2 regions of the Streptomyces sp. B21-105 genome follow, and region 2 is predicted to be linked to the other one. Evidence: riboswitches for the same ligand, from Rfam matches in the RefSeq annotation. Region 2 holds a riboswitch; the other holds the start of a gene.

Region 1 (3,825 bases), 4.2 Mb from region 2:
GTCCAGGGTCTCGGTCAGCGAGCCGATCTGGTTGACCTTGACGAGCAGGGCGTTGGCGGAGCCCTCCTCGATGCCGCGGGCCAGGCGCTCCGGGTTGGTGACGAAGAGGTCGTCGCCGACGATCTGGACCTTGTCGCCCAGCTTGTCGGTGATGACCTTCCAGCCGGCCCAGTCGTCCTCGTACAGCGGGTCCTCGATGGAGACGAGCGGGTACGCGGAGACGAGCTCCTCGTAGTACTCGGTCATCTCGGCGGCCGAGCGGGACTTGCCCTCGAACTCGTACTTGCCGTCCTTGTAGAACTCGGACGCGGCGACGTCGAGCGCGAGCGCGATCTGCTCGCCGGGGACGTAACCGGCCTGCTGGATGGCCTCGATGATGAGGTCGAGCGCGGCGCGGTTGGACTCCAGGTTCGGGGCGAAGCCGCCCTCGTCGCCGAGGCCGGTGGACAGGCCCTTGGTCTTCAGCACCTTCTTGAGGGTGTGGTAGACCTCGGCGCCCCAGCGCAGCGCCTCGGAGAAGGACTCCGCGCCGATCGGGGCGATCATGAACTCCTGGATGTCCACGTTGGAATCGGCGTGCGAGCCGCCGTTCAGGATGTTCATCATCGGAACGGGCAGCAGGTGCGCGTTCGGGCCGCCCAGGTAGCGGAAGAGCGGCAGGTCGCTCGCCTCGGAGGCGGCGTGGGCGACGGCGAGCGAGACGCCGAGGATCGCGTTGGCGCCGAGGGAGCCCTTGTTGTCGGTGGCGTCCAGGTCGAACATCGCCTGGTCGATCAGGCGCTGCTCGGTGGCGTCGTAGCCGACGAGCTCCGGGCCGATCTGCTCGATCACGGCCAGGACGGCCTTCTCGACGCCCTTGCCCTGGTAGCGGTTCGGGTCACCGTCGCGCAGCTCGATGGCCTCGAAGGCGCCCGTGGAGGCGCCGGACGGGACGGCGGCACGACCCGTGCTGCCGTCGTCGAGGCCGACCTCGACCTCGACCGTGGGGTTGCCTCGGGAGTCCAGGATTTCCCGGGCTACGACGACGTCGATGGACGGCACGAGCATCTCCTTCATGGGATGTGACGCTGAAAGTGCGCGGCGCGTGGCCTTGCGCCTAGAGCCTAACCGTCTCCGGAGCGTCGGCCACCGACCGACCGTCCCGTGGACGGACTGACCGTACACATTGTTCCCGCTCGGAACAAAGCAGCAAGGGAAAGCGGCCGAAAAGGCCAGAAAACACCGCGCACTCCGGAAGGGTCGCAGCCGGAGCGCACGAAAGGGCCGCGGGCGGCGGCGGGCGGCGGGCCGGAAGGGCGCAAGAGAAAACCCCGTCCCGGTGCGTACGGGGGAACACGCACCGGGACGGGGGATCAGGGTGGCCGTGGGCCAGGGGGACGAGAGACGAAGAGACGAGGGGGGACCCTCACCAGGTCCTCAGGCGCCGGCCTTCACCAGGCGGGCACGATGGCTTCGTCCGCGGCCGGCTGTCACTTCAGGTGGAGCTGCTGACCCGGGTAGATGAGGTCGGCGTCCTGGACGATGTCCTTGTTCAGCTGGAACAGCTTCTGCCAGCCGCCCTCGACCTTGTGCTTCTCGGCGATGGAGCTGAGGCTGTCGCCCTTGACGACCTTGTACTCGCCGTCGCCCTTCTTGACCTTCTTGCCGGTCGGGGTGGTGACCGTCTTGGACTTCTTGGCGGCCGCCGGACGGTCGGTGGAGCGGGAACTGCTCTTCTGCTCGGTCGAGCGGGTGCTGCTGCCGCTGTCCGACGAGCCTGAGGAGTTGGAGGAGCCGGAGTTCGAGGAGCCGGCGCCGGCGCCGTCGTAGGAGGCACCGGACAGGCCCTTGCCGCAGACCGGCCAGGCGCCCTTGCCCTGGCCCGCGAGGACCTTCTCGCCGATGGCTATCTGCTGGGCCTTGGAGGCCTGGTTGGCCTGCGAGGCGTACTGCGTGCCGCCGTACGCGGCCCAGGTGGAGGACGAGAACTGCAGGCCGCCGTAGTAGCCGTTGCCGGTGTTGATGGACCAGTTGCCGCCGGACTCGCACTGGGCGACCGCGTCCCACTCGGAGGCGGTGGCGGCGGAGGCGTTGCCGGTCGCGATCAGCGGGGCGGCGATGGCGACACCGGTCACGCCGGCCATGGCGGCGGCGCGGCTGGCCTTGGACGGACGACGGTGCTTGCCCTTACCGGAAAACAGCATGGTGGATCCCCTCACCGACGCCTGCGAGGTGAGCTGTCGGGTTCGGGCCGTGTGAGTTGCCCGGCCACTCCTCCGCCGGAGACTGCGCTCCGTGGGAGGGGTGACTTCACCCCGAGCCGCTCCGGCGACTTCCCGGCGCGGCACTTACCTTGGGTCCCCCGCTCCTGCCTACGGCGCTTGACGCGACGACTGTTCCCGGGGAGCCGCTGGCAGGATTCGGCGTTGCGGCGGCCGGGGCTCGGATTGCCGAGCGGTCACGACCGTAGACACGCGATCCACGGAATTTCAAAGACGATCAGGGCTTCTGAGACTCATCCCACACTTTCGCCAAATCGGACATTCGGCGCGAAGCATGTCGTGAACTCCCGCTGTCCTTCTTGGGCTTTGCGCCCTATTGGGCCCCTGTGTCGAGGGTCTGACCGGGCAGGATGTCGCTCGGGTCGGCGCCGATGACGTCCTTGTTCTCGGCATACAGGGCGCGCCATCCGCCGTGGAGGCCAAGGGAGTCGGCGATGGAGGCGAGAGAGTCTCCCTCCTGGACCACATAGGTGGCGGCGGCATGCCGGCCCGCCGAGGCGGTGGACGTGCCGCCCGTCGAGGGGTCGGCGCTCTTGGCCGCGGGCTCGTCGGCCGTGGCGCCGCGATGGCGGCCGGAGCCGAGGGAGCCGGTGTCGACGAGGCTCCAGGAACCCACCTCCTGGCCCGACTTGTCCGAGTCGCCCGCTTCCGGGGTGTCCGCGGGTGAGCCGCCGCCGGCCTGAGGGTCGCCCTGGCCGCCGGTGCCGTCGGAGTCACCCGTGACGACAGATGGGGATGAAGGAGATGAAGGCGACGGTGAGGATGAACTCGGAGAATCACCGGACGAGTCGGACGACTCGGACGAGCCCGATGATCCGGTCGAACCGCTGGAACCGCTGGAACCGCTGGAACCGGTCGAGTCGTTGCCGGAATCCGAAGAGCCCGACGAACCCGACGGACCCGAGGACCCCGAGGAACCCGAAGAGCCCGACAAGCCCCTGGACAGATCAGACAAACCAGAGGAGCCAGACGTTCCTGACGAATCGCCCGCCACGCCGGTGTCCACGGTCAGCGCGCCGTTCTCCTTGGTGAGCCCGGAGGTCAGCCCGCACGTGCCCCACGCGCCGATGCCCTTGGCGGCGAGCACCTTCTGCGCCACGGCGATCTGCTGGTTGCGGCTGGCCAGGTCGGGGCTCGCCGCGTAGTCGAGTCCGCCGTAGGTGTTCCAGTCCTGCTGGGTGAGGCTCAGGCCGCCGGACTCGCCGTCGCCGCCGTCGTCGGCACTCCACGAGCCCCCGGTCTCGCACTGCGCCACCTTGTCCCACACCGTGCCGTCCGCAGCGCTCGCGCCGGAGGCGGCGAGCAGCGGGATGGCGATGGCGGAGCCGGTCACCCCGGCCGCGACGAGCAGCGCGGGGGCCTGGCGGGGGCGACGGTGACGGCCGTTCCCGGAGAGCATGCGAGGGCCTTTCTCTGGACAGCAGTGCCGGCGCGGGCGAGTGAGCTGACGCGTCGCGCTGACGAGTGAACGTATCGGCAGACGATCACTTGTCACAAGTTAATGCCGCGCAGATCACGTGAAGATCACAGACTTGAGGATCGGTCACGTTCGCTTCGCCACATG
Region 2 (3,825 bases):
CACCGCGAACCGGTCGGCCCAGCCGACGAACGCCCCGTCGGGGCCGGGGTCGCCGACGCCCTCGGTGAAGCTGTCCCCCACCGCCACGTACGACCCGATCACTGATCTGTTGTCACTCTTCGAATCGTCTGCCACAGCAGATCATGATTCACCTTCGAATGTGACCTACGCGACCGTAGGCAGGGATTGACGGACGGTGAGAAAAGCCACTCTTAAAGAATTTGCCAATCAGGGAACAAGGGACCACACGCGGAAGTCGTTGATGCGGAAGTGGCTCCAGGTGGTGCGGAAGGCGAAGTGGCCGCTCGTGTAGGGCTCCGGGTCGGTGTGGTCGAAGACCAGCCGGCCGTTGTTCCACCAGCGCACGACCGAGCCGTCGGAGACGATCCGCACGTGGTGCGGCCGGTTCGCGACGAGCAGCGGTTCGGTGTAGTCGTACAGCAGCGGGCGCACGCCCGCCTCGCCCACGTAACGGCGCATCCTGGTCGTGGTGTTGCCGTTGGCGCCATAGCCCACGTAGTACGTCTTGAGGTGGTCGTACTCGGCGAGGGCGCCGCCACGCGGGGTGGCGAAGAGATCGTCCGGGGAGCGGACGTCGACGGCGTTCCAGAAGTTGTTGAGATCGGAGACGCGGTCGTTGGGCCCGCCGGCGGAGACGGGCGTGGCGACGTACTCGAGGACGTACGGACCGTCGAGCCGCTGCGTGAACCAGACCGTCGCGCCGGCGGGCACGTCGATCTCGAGGCTCCCGCAGGAGGCGGTGACCGTACCGCCCTGCTCCCGCTCGACGGCCCATCGGCCGAGGCCGTGCCGGAAGTCGTCGTGGGCGATAAGCCGACGGCGGCGGGGCGCGGCGCTCGCCGTCGTCGACGGGGCGAGGGCGGCCAGGGCGGCGGAGGCGGCGAGTGTGCCGAATGTTCTGCGCGTCGTCGTCACGGGATGCGGCTCCTTCGGTGGGACCGGGGCGGCGGGCGGCCTCCGTGCGCGGCGGACCCCGCGCCGACGCCCGGTCGGCGTCCCCTCGGGTCCGAGGCCGACGCCGAAAGCGCTTGCCGTCTGACTGGACCACTGTGTCCGTATCGGCGTCGCCTGTCGACGGTGCGACCGGACACGCCACACGACCGCAATCGAACGATCATGAATGAGCGGAGTCGGCGGAGTCAGCGGGGGTCGGCGGGGTTCCTGGAGTCCGCGGGTCCGTGGGGTCCGCGCCGCACCCACACCGGACACGCCGAAGGCCGGCCCCGGATCGTGCGATCGGGGCCGGCCTTCGGTTTCGTGTCAGGCGCGGGGTCGTCGGAGGGGGTCAGCCGACGGAGACGCCGTGGGAGCGGAGGTAGGCGATCGGGTCGACGTCCGAGCCGTAGTCCGGGGTGGTGCGGATCTCGAAGTGCAGGTGCGGGCCGGTCACGTTGCCGGTCGCGCCGGAGAGCCCGACCTGCTGGCCCGCGTCGACGGTCTGGCCGGCCGAGACGGACAGCTGGGACAGGTGGCCGTACTGGGCGTAGTAGCCGTCGTCCAGCTTGATGACGACCTGGTTGCCGTAGGCGCCGCCCCAGCCCGCGGAGACGACCGTGCCCGCGCCGACGGCCTTGAGCGAGGTCCCGGTCGGGACGACGAAGTCGACGCCGGTGTGGTAGCCGCTGGACCACATGCTGCCCGACTGGTGGTACGGCGTGCCGACGGTGGCGCCGGCCACGGGCAGGGTGAAGCCGCCCGTGCTGCTCTCGGCGGCCTGGGTGGTCGTCTTCGCGGAGGACGACGACTCCGAGGACCCCGAGGACCCCGAGGACTTCGACGACGTCGAGGAGTCCGCGGAAGACTCCGACGAGGACGAGGACGAGGACGAGGAGGAGGAGGAGGAGGAGGAACTGGACGGCTTGGCGGTGCCGGCCGCGGCCTTCTTGCCGATCGTCAGCTTGAGGCCGGGATGGATCAGCGAGGGGTCCGCGCCGACGGCCTCACGGTTGTCCCGGTACAGCCTGTGCCAGCCGCCGCTGACGTGCTGCTCGGTCGCGATCTTCGAGAGGTAGTCGCCGGACCGCACGGTGTAGGTCGTGGCGGCGGCGGTCTTCCGGGTCACCGGAGCGGCCTGCACGGCCTTTTGGGAAACCGTCTGCGCGACGGCCCGGGAGACCGCCTGGGGCGCGGATTCCGCAGTGGCCGCGTGGGCGCCGGAGGCGGCCATGAACGGAAGGGCGAGCGCGGCCCCGCCGGTTCCGGCGACGGCTATGGAACGAGTGAGGCGCTGGGCCTTGGGACGGCGGTGCTTACCCTTCGCGGGCATGACGAATTCCTCTCCGGCGCCTACGAGGTGAGCTGTCGGGTGCGGACTGGAGATGTCCGGCCACGTCGGGACGCGGCTTTACCCCGAGCCTGTTCCGGGACCGGAACAGGCGTGGTGCCTGTGGGTCCCCCGCTCCTGCCATGTACGGGTGAGAGTGCGGATTCCGGGCGGCGGCAGGATTAGGCGTCCGTCCGGATTGGTGTGGAACGTAAGCGACCAAGACGCACAGGGACAAGCAGAGGTTGCACGGTCAGGGCATTTTTCTTGATCCGCTGTGAGAATTCGCGGTCACGCTCCGTGAATACAAAGATCCCCATAGGGGCAAACACCCCGGAAAACCACATGCATTACGTGAACATGACGGGCGACTTACCGTCACAGATATGACGCTGCTCACGTGACACTGGTCCAGCTTTTCCTATTCCAGAGCGAGTTGTAACGAAGAATCCAATTCGGACAGAAACCTCAGATGCGACGCAGCCGGATAACTGCCGCATCGAGGTCGCCCCGCAGTCCGGCGTGCATTCCGTGATGCAAGAGCACCGCACCTCGATGGATTTCACCCGTTTCACGGCATTCGTACGACGCTTTCGGGTCGAGCCCGCGCAGCCGCAGCGCCGGAACGGGCTCACCGAACCGCTGGGCCTGGAGCCAGGCGAGGACGACGGTCTCGTCCCCGAGTACGTACTGGACGGCGCTCAGGCCGCCCGCCGGGGGACGCAGCCGATAGAGGTCGCCCTGCTGCACCACATGCCGGACGTCCTTGTAGAGGTCCACCCACCGGCGCGCCTCGGCGAGCTCCTCCTCGCTCCACTCGGCGAGGTCCCCGCCGACGCCGAGCACCCCGGCCATGGCGCTGACGAACCGGAAGCGCAGCGAGCTGACCCGCCCGTTGAGCTGCGTGTTGGGGCTGTCGGTGACCCACGCGGCCATGACCCGGGCCGGGTGGATCTGACTGAAGCCGTGCTGGATGTCGAGGCGGTCCAGCGGGTCGGTGTTGTCGGAGGTCCACACCTGGTCGGTGCGGCTCATGATCCCGAGGTCGATGCGCCCACCGCCGCCCGAGCAGGACTCGAACGCGACGCCCGGATGGGCTGCCCGCAACCGGTCCAGGAGGCTGTAGAGAGCCCGCACGTGGTCGACCCACAGGCGTTGCGGATAGGGGTCGTCCGGCCAGCCGGCGTCGGTGAAGCAGCGGTTGAAGTCCCACTTGACGTAGTCGATCGGCGCGCTGGACAGCAGCCCGTCGAGCTGTTCCCAGAGATACTCCTGGACGTCTTCGCGCGCGAGGTTCAGCATGAGCTGATTGCGGAACTCCGTCCGCTTTCGTCCCGGCTGGAACTGCACCCAGTCCGGGTGCGCCCGGTACAGGTCGCTGTCCGGGTTGACCATCTCGGGCTCGACCCAGATGCCGAACTGCATGCCGAGGGCGCGCACGTAGTCGGCGAGGGGCTTCAGGCCGTTCGGGAAGCGGTCCGGGTTGGGCTGCCAGTCGCCGAGCCCGGCGTGGTCGCCGGTGCGCGCCCCGAACCAGCCGT

What was found. A riboswitch is a leader RNA that binds a small molecule or an ion and turns the genes downstream of it on or off. The one in region 2 is predicted to bind cyclic di-AMP.
Region 1: it holds a riboswitch for cyclic di-AMP, as region 2 does, so the genes downstream of both, QA802_RS17495 (transglycosylase family protein) here and QA802_RS36400 (M23 family metallopeptidase) in region 2, are expected to answer to the same signal.

The regions. Positions count from the first base shown of each region.
Region 1 covers NZ_JARUMJ010000001.1:3,915,908-3,919,732, forward strand. Annotated here, with positions in the region: gene eno (phosphopyruvate hydratase) at 1-1,047, opposite strand, end outside; gene QA802_RS17495 (transglycosylase family protein) at 1,470-2,183, opposite strand; cyclic di-AMP (ydaO/yuaA leader) riboswitch at 2,187-2,369, opposite strand; gene QA802_RS17500 (LysM peptidoglycan-binding domain-containing protein) at 2,575-3,660, opposite strand.
Region 2 covers NZ_JARUMJ010000001.1:8,127,364-8,131,188, reverse strand. Annotated here, with positions in the region: gene QA802_RS36410 (SGNH/GDSL hydrolase family protein) at 1-102, opposite strand, end outside; gene QA802_RS36405 (DUF6250 domain-containing protein) at 229-936, opposite strand; gene QA802_RS36400 (M23 family metallopeptidase) at 1,307-2,287, opposite strand; cyclic di-AMP (ydaO/yuaA leader) riboswitch at 2,290-2,448, opposite strand; gene QA802_RS36395 (alpha-galactosidase) at 2,753-3,825, opposite strand, start outside.